2 regions of the Comamonas endophytica genome follow, and region 2 is predicted to be linked to the other one. Evidence: riboswitches for the same ligand, from Rfam matches in the RefSeq annotation. Region 2 holds a riboswitch; the other holds the start of a gene.
The links. Region 2 has a riboswitch for S-adenosylhomocysteine ahead of ahcY (adenosylhomocysteinase). Riboswitches for the same ligand answer to the same signal wherever they lie in the genome.

Region 1: it holds a riboswitch for S-adenosylhomocysteine, as region 2 does, so the genes downstream of both, metH (methionine synthase) here and ahcY (adenosylhomocysteinase) in region 2, are expected to answer to the same signal.

What each region holds. Positions count from the first base shown of each region.
Region 1 is NZ_CP106881.1:1,750,297-1,754,504, reverse strand. It holds gene M9799_RS07930 (LysR family transcriptional regulator) at 1-88, opposite strand, end outside; gene M9799_RS07925 (CoA-acylating methylmalonate-semialdehyde dehydrogenase) at 198-1,721, shown strand; S-adenosyl-L-homocysteine riboswitch at 1,870-1,962, shown strand; gene metH (methionine synthase) at 2,017-4,208, shown strand, end outside.
Region 2 is NZ_CP106881.1:1,405,092-1,409,299, forward strand. It holds gene ahcY (adenosylhomocysteinase) at 212-1,642, opposite strand; S-adenosyl-L-homocysteine riboswitch at 1,705-1,818, opposite strand; gene M9799_RS06305 (MFS transporter) at 1,903-3,138, opposite strand; gene M9799_RS06310 (peptide chain release factor 3) at 3,358-4,208, shown strand, end outside.

The DNA of each region.
Region 1 (4,208 bases), 350 kb from region 2:
CCGTGAAGCTGCCCTGCTGCTCGAGCACCACCAGCCACCACAGGTGCGACCAGAGCTGCTCGGTTTTCAATGCATCGTTGGAATTCATTGCGGCATTGTTCATCAAATCAAACAATCAATTCAGCTGCCAGGGCTGGGCAGGGCGTAGCCGGCTGCCTAAACTTGGCTCCAGTTTCGCGACGATCCAAGGAGCTTCCATGAACGCAGCCATCTCCACCGCCTCCATCACCCATTTCATCCACGGCCAGCGCGTCGCCGGCAACAGCCTGCGCACCCAGCCCGTCACCAACCCCGCCACCGGCGCCGTCACGGGCGCCGTGGCGCTGGCCAACCGCGCCGATGTCGACGCCGCCGTGGCCGCGGCCGCTGCCGCTTTCCCGGCCTGGGCCGACACCCCGCCGATCCGCCGCGCGCGCGTGATGTTCAAGTTCCTCGAGCTGGTCAACCAGCACAAGGACGAGCTGGCGCACGCGATCACCGCCGAGCATGGCAAGGTGTTCACCGATGCCCAGGGCGAGGTCGCGCGCGGCATCGACATCATCGAGTTCGCCTGCGGCATCCCGCAGCTGCTCAAGGGCGACTTCACCGAGCAGGTCTCGACCGGCATGGACAACTGGACGCTGCGCCAGCCGCTGGGCGTGGTCGCCGGCATCACGCCCTTCAACTTTCCGGTGATGGTGCCGATGTGGATGTTCCCGGTGGCCATTGCCGCGGGCAACACCTTCGTGCTCAAGCCCAGCCCGACCGACCCGACGGCCTCGCTGATGATGGCCGAGCTGCTGCAGAAGGCCGGCCTGCCCGACGGCGTGTTCAACGTGGTCCAGGGCGACAAGGAAGCGGTGGACGCGCTGATCGAGCACCCCGAGGTCAAGGCCGTGAGCTTCGTCGGCTCGACGCCGATCGCCAACTACATCTACGAGACCGGCGCGCGCCTGGGCAAGCGCGTGCAGGCGCTGGGCGGCGCGAAGAACCACATGGTGGTGATGCCCGATGCCGATATCGACCAGGTGGTCGATGCGCTGATCGGCGCGGGCTATGGCTCGGCCGGCGAGCGCTGCATGGCGATCAGCGTCGCGGTGCTGGTGGGCGACGTGGCCGACAAGGTCGTGGAGCGCCTGGTCGAGCGCACGCGCACGCTCAAGGTGCTCGATGGCGAGAACCTGGCGGCCGAGATGGGTCCCATCGTGACGCGCGCCGCGCAGGAACGCATCGCCGGCTACATCGCCCTGGGCGAGCAGGAAGGCGCGCAGCTGCTGGTCGACGGCCGCAATTTCGACGGCGCGCAGGCCGGCGCGGGCTGCGAGGGCGGCTTCTGGCTCGGCGGCACGCTGTTCGACCACGTGACGCCGGAGATGCGCATCTACAAGGAGGAGATCTTCGGCCCGGTGCTGGCCTGCGTGCGCGTGCCCGACCTGGCCCAAGCCATTGATCTGGTCAATGCGCATGAATTCGGCAACGGCGTGGCCTGCTTCACGCGCGACGGCAACGTGGCGCGCGAATTCGGCCGCCGCATCCAGGTCGGCATGGTCGGCATCAACGTGCCGATCCCCGTGCCCATGGCCTGGCAGGGCTTCGGCGGCTGGAAGAAGAGCCTGTTCGGCGACATGCATGCCTATGGCGAGGAAGGCGTGCGCTTCTACACCCGGCAAAAGAGCATCATGCAGCGCTGGCCGGAGAGCATCGGCAAGGGGGCGGAATTCGTGATGCCTACGGCGAAGTAGGGCGCTCTCTGGTCGCTAGCCACCCTTCGACAGGCTCAGGGCGAACGGATTTTCCCGTTCGTGGTGAGCTTGTCGAACCATGGACGTCCTGCCCTCCAGACCCCTAGCCACTGCGACCTCCGCGCATCCCCGTTAAAATCCCGGGTTAACCCCCAAGGAGCGTTGCAGCGACGGCCCCGGCACGTGTCCGGACCGCTCGTCAGGCTTGGGGTTTCGTCTTCCGCAACGACGCTCACCTGTTGGCCCTTGTTTTTTGCAGGTGAGTTGCATGCCGTCTGAAGTTTCCATTCCTCCGATGCGTCTGTCGGGCCTCGAGCCCGTGTTCGTGGGCGAGGACACGCTGTTCGTCAACATCGGCGAGCGCACCAATGTCACCGGCTCCAAGGCCTTTGCGCGGCTGATCCTCAACGGCCAGTTCGAGGATGCGCTGGCCGTCGCGCGCCAGCAGGTCGAGAACGGCGCGCAGGTGATCGATGTCAACATGGACGAAGCCATGCTCGACAGCGAGGCCGCGATGGTGCGCTTCCTGAACCTGATCGCCTCCGAGCCGGACATCGCGCGCGTGCCGATCATGGTCGATTCGTCCAAGTGGGCGGTGATCGAGGCCGGGCTGCGCTGCATCCAGGGCAAGGGCATCGTCAACTCGATTTCCATGAAGGAGGGCGTCGAGCCCTTCAAGCAGCAGGCCAAGCTGGTCAAGCGCTATGGCGCCGCGGCCGTTGTGATGGCGTTCGACGAGCAGGGCCAGGCCGATACCTTCGCGCGCAAGATCGAGATCTGCGAGCGCGCCTACCGCATCCTCGTCGACGAGGTCGGCTTCCCGCCCGAGGACATCATCTTCGACCCGAACATCTTTGCCGTCGCCACCGGCATCGAGGAGCACAACAACTACGCCGTCGATTTCATCGAGGCGGTGCGCTGGATCAAGCAGAACCTGCCCGGCGCCAAGGTCTCGGGCGGGGTGTCGAACGTGTCCTTCTCCTTCCGCGGCAACGACCCGGTGCGCGAGGCGATCCACACCGTGTTCCTGTACCACGCGATCCAGGCCGGCATGGACATGGGCATCGTCAACGCCGGCATGGTCGGTGTCTATGACGACATCGAGCCCGTGCTGCGCGAGCGCGTCGAGGACGTGGTGCTCAACCGCCGCCCCGACGCCGGCGAGCGCCTGGTGGAAATCGCCGAAACCGCGCGCAGCGGCGCCAAGGACGAGAGCAGGAAGCTCGAATGGCGCGGCACGCCCGAGGCGCCCGTCACCGTGGCGCAGCGCCTGGCGCATGCGCTGGTGCACGGCATCACCGACTTCATCACCGAGGACACCGAGGAGGCCTACCGCGAGGTGCTGGCGCGCGGCGGCCGGCCGCTGCATGTGATCGAGGGCCCGCTGATGGCGGGCATGAATGTCGTCGGCGACCTGTTCGGCGCGGGCAAGATGTTCCTGCCGCAGGTGGTGAAGTCGGCGCGCGTGATGAAGCAGGCCGTGGCCCACCTCGTGCCCTACATCGAGGAGGAAAAGCGCCAGCAGCAGGCCGCGGGCGAGGATGTGCGCTCCAAGGGCAAGATCGTGATCGCCACCGTCAAGGGCGACGTGCACGACATCGGCAAGAACATCGTCACCGTGGTCCTGCAGTGCAACAACTTCGAGGTCGTGAACATGGGCGTGATGGTGCCCTGCCACGAGATCCTGGCCAAGGCCAAGGAGGAGGGCGCGGACATCATCGGCCTGTCGGGCCTGATCACGCCCAGCCTGGAGGAGATGCAGTACGTGGCCGGCGAGATGCAAAAGGACGAGTACTTCCGCAGCCGCCGCATGCCGCTGCTGATCGGCGGCGCCACCTGCTCGCGCGTGCATACGGCGGTGAAGATCGCGCCCAAGTACGAGGGCCCGGTGATCTACGTGCCCGACGCGTCCCGCAGCGTGGGCGTGGCGCAGAGCCTGCTGGGCGAAGGCCTGCAGGAATATCTGCAGGCGCTGGAGGCCGACTACGACAAGGTGCGCCAGCAGCATGCCAACCGCAAGCAGGTGCCGATGTGGCCGCTGGCCAAGGCGCGCGCCAATGCCACGCCCGTGGACTTCACGCGCGTGCCGCCCGCGCCGCGCGCGCTGGGCCGGCGCGTGTTCAGGAATTTCGACCTGAACGAGATCGCGCGCTTCATCGACTGGGGCCCGTTCTTCCAGACCTGGGACCTGGCGGGCCCGTACCCGGCCATCCTCGACGACGAGATCGTCGGCGCCGAGGCGCGCAAGGTCATGGCCGACGGCCAGGCGATGCTGCAGAGGATCATCAGCGGCCGCTGGCTGTCGGCCAATGGCGTGATCGGCCTGTACCCGGCCAACAGCGTGGGCGACGACATCGAGTTCTACACCGACGACACGCGCAGCGAGGTGCTGCTGACCTGGCATGGCATGCGCCAGCAGACCGAGAAGCAGGCCGTCGAGGGCGTCATGCGCCCGAGCCGCTGCCTGGCGGATTTCGTCGCGCCCAA
Region 2 (4,208 bases):
GATGGCAAAGGGCCCTCAGGCGGCAACTCCAGCCGATCGAAGATTCCGTTCGTCCTGAGCCTGTCGAAGGATGAAGGGCCTGTGCTCAAGTTTCGAGGACAGGCCGTCCATGGTTCGGCAGGCTCACCACGAACGGTTCGGCTGTCTGGCATTGCCTCGGGGGCGGAAATATCTGGAAGCCATGCCGTCACGCGGCATGGCCCGACCGCCATCAATAGCGGTAGGTGTCGGGCTTGTAGGGACCCTGCTTCGACACGCCGATATAGGCCGCCTGGGTATCCGTCAGCTCGGTCAGCATCGCGCCGACCTTCTTCAGGTGCAGGCGTGCGACCTTCTCGTCGAGGTGCTTGGGCAGCACGTAGACCTTGCCGACTTCGTAGGCGTCCTGCTTGGTGAACAGCTCGATCTGGGCGATCGTCTGGTTGGCGAACGAGGCGCTCATCACGAAGCTCGGGTGGCCCGTGGCGCAGCCCAGGTTCACCAGGCGGCCCTTGGCCAGCAGGATGATCTTCTTGCCGTCGGGGAAGGTGATGTGGTCCACCTGGGGCTTGATCTCCTCCCACTCGTACTGCTCGATCGAAGCCACGTCGATCTCGTTGTCGAAATGGCCGATGTTGCAGACGATGGACTCGTCCTTCATGGCGAGCATGTGCTCATGGCGGATGATGTCGCGGTTGCCGGTGGTGGTCACGAAGATGTCGGCCTTGTCCGCCGCCCATTCCATGGTCACGACCTTGTAGCCTTCCATCGCCGCCTGCAGCGCGTTGATCGGGTCGATTTCCGTGACCCAGACCTGGGCGCTGAGCGCGCGCAGCGCCTGGGCGCAGCCCTTGCCCACGTCGCCGTAGCCAGCGACCACGGCGACCTTGCCGGCGATCATCACGTCGGTGGCGCGCTTGATGCCGTCGACCAGCGATTCGCGGCAGCCGTAGAGGTTGTCGAACTTGCTCTTGGTGACCGAGTCGTTGACGTTGATGGCGCGGAACAGCAGCGTGCCCTTGGCCGACATCTCGTTGAGGCGGTGCACGCCGGTGGTGGTTTCCTCGGTCACGCCGATGATCTGCGCCGACTTGCGCGTGTACCAGCTGCCGTCTTCGGCCAGCTTGGCCTTGATCGCGGCAAACAGGATGGTTTCCTCCTCGCTGCCGGGGTTGGCCAGCACCGACAGATCCTTCTCGGCCTTCTGGCCCAGGTGCATCAGCATGGTGGCATCGCCGCCATCGTCGAGGATCATGTTCGGGCCTTCGCCTTCGCTGCCCTTGGGGCCGAATTCGAAGATGCGGTGGGTGTAGTCCCAGTAGTCGGCCAGGGTCTCGCCCTTGATGGCGAACACCGGGGTGCCGGTGGCGGCAATGGCCGCGGCGGCATGGTCCTGGGTCGAGAAGATGTTGCACGAGGCCCAGCGCACCTGCGCGCCCAGCGCCTGCAGCGTCTCGATCAGCACGGCCGTCTGGATGGTCATGTGCAGCGAGCCGGTGATGCGCGCGCCCTTGAGCGGCTGGGCCGCGGCGAATTCCTCGCGGATGGCCATCAGGCCGGGCATCTCGGTCTCGGCGATCTTGATTTCCTTGCGGCCCCAGGGCGCGAGGGAAATGTCGGCAATGACCGAATCGGCGGGGGTCAGGGGAACAGCTGCGTTCATGGTTTTCTCCGTTACGGATGGCAAAACCACGCTCTGGGGGAAGGCACTCACCGCACAGACAACGTGGGTGAGCGTCGTTGCGAACGCCGGGCCGAAGGCCTCAGCGGGTTCCGAGCCTCACGCACTGCCTGGCACCTGTGGAAGGTGCGGGGTGCGCTGCAACGCTCCTCGGAAAACGGCTATTGTACTTAAAAGCCTCAGCGCTTGCTCCTTCATCCGTTCGCCCTGAGCTGGTCGAAGGGTGAACGTCCTCCATCCAGTCACACAGCGGGCCTCCCCTGCCGCGCCAGCCCCCGCACCCGCACCCCCAATAGAAACACCCCCGCCAACAACACCAGCATGCTCGCCACCAGTCCCGCCCAGCCCGTGTGCTGCATGAACCACCCCCCACCCGCCCCCAGCAGGCTGGATCCCAGGTAATAGCCCAGCAGGTACAGCGACGACGCATGCCCCTTGGACTGGGTCGCGAGCCGCCCCACCCAGCCACTGGCCACCGAGTGCGCCGTGAAGAAGCCCATGGTCATCAGCATGATGCCCGCGACGATGGAGGCCAGCGCGGCGCCCAGCGTCAGCAGCAGGCCCAGCGCCATGAACGCCACGCCGCCCAGCAGCACCGGCGCGCGCCCGAAGCGGTCGGCCAGCGCGCCTGCGACCGGCGATGCCACCACGCCGAACAGATAGGCATAGAACACATGGCTGACCTGCAGCGGGCTCAGCGCGTAGGGCTCGCCCGCCAGCAGGAAACCCAGGTAGTTGTAGATGCTGACGAACACGCCCATCAGCCCGAAGGCGATCAGGAACAGGCACAGCAGTCCCGGCTGCGCGAGGTGCGCGCCCCAGGCGCGCAGGTGGTAGGCCGCGCCCAGGCCGGTCTTGCGCTGGAAGTTGCGCGAGGGCGGCAGCAGCAGGTAAAAGCCGATGGCGGCCAGCAGGTTGACCAGGCTCAGCGCGGCCAGCGCCCAGTGCCAGTCGATGTATTCGGTCATCGCCCCCATCGCCACGCGTCCGAGCATGCCGCCGAGCGCCGAGCCGCCGACATACAGGCCCATGGCAAAGCCCAGCCCCGCCGGTTCGATCTCCTCGGACAGATAGGCCATGGCCACGGCCGGCACCCCGCCCAGCAGCAGGCCCTCGAGCGCGCGCGCCGCCAGCAGCGCCTCCCAACCCGGCGCCAGGCTGGCCGCGAGATTGCACAGCGCGGCCAGCAGCATCGACACGAACATCAGGCCGCGCCGCCCCAGCCCTTCGGACAGCGCACCGGCCAGCACGATCGCCACCGCCAGGCAGCCCGTGGTCAGCGACAGCGACAGCGCGCTGGCCGCGGGCGTCACGCCGAAATGCGCGACGAATGCCGGCAGCAGCGGCTGCACGCAGTACAGCAGCGAGAAGGTCGCGAATCCCGCGAGGAACAGGGCCAGGCTGATGCGGCGGTAGGCCGGCGATCCGCGCACGACCCAGGAAGGCTGCGGCACGGCGCCGCTGGAAGGGGAAGACATGGCCAAAGCGGTGAGAGGACGAAGCCCCGATTGTGCGGTGCAACACAAGAGCGCGGGCGCAGGTTGATTATTCCTGCCGCACCCATTGCAGCGCCGCGCCGCTAAAATCACCGGTTTCCCGGGCCCGTCGGCCGGCGCTGCACAGCGCCCGGCACGCGCGCGCCCGTCCGCCTTCCTGCCGCGCGCCTCACCGCAAGCGGCCACGCACCCGTACAAACAGTGTCCTACGCTTCAGAAACCCGGCGGCGCCGCACGTTCGCCATCATTTCCCACCCGGACGCGGGCAAGACCACGCTGACCGAAAAGCTGCTGCTGTTCTCGGGCGCGATCCAGATCGCCGGCGCCGTCAAGGGCCGCAAGGCCAGCCGCCACGCGACCTCGGACTGGATGGAAATCGAGAAGCAGCGCGGCATCTCGGTGGCCTCGTCGGTCATGCAGATGTCCTACCGCGACCATGTGGTCAACCTGCTCGACACGCCGGGCCACAAGGACTTCTCCGAGGACACCTACCGCGTGCTCACCGCCGTGGACTCGGCGCTGATGGTGATCGACGCGGCGAACGGCGTCGAGGCCCAGACGCGCCGCCTGATCGAGGTCTGCCGCCAGCGCGACACGCCGATCATCACCTTCGTCAACAAGATGGACCGCGAGGTGCGCGATCCGCTCGACATCATGGACGAGGTCGAGCGCGAGCTGGGCATGCCCTGCTGCCCGATGACCTGGCCCGTGGGCCAGGGCAAGAGCTTCGGCGGCATCATCAACCTGCGCACCCGCACCATGACGGTGTTCGAGTCGGGCAGCGAGCGCCGCCCGCAGGACTTCGAGACCATCCCGTTGTCCGACGCCGACAAGCTGCGCGCGCGTTTCGGCGACACCTTCGACACCGCTATGGAAAGCATGGAGCTGGCGGTGGGCGCCTCGCCCGAATGGGACCACGAGGCCTTCCTGGCGGGCAAGCTCACGCCGGTGTTCTTCGGCTCGGGCGTGAACAACTTCGGCGTGATGGAAGTGCTCGACGCGCTGGTCGACATGTCGCCGCCGCCGGGCCCGCGCACCAGCACGCTGGTGGT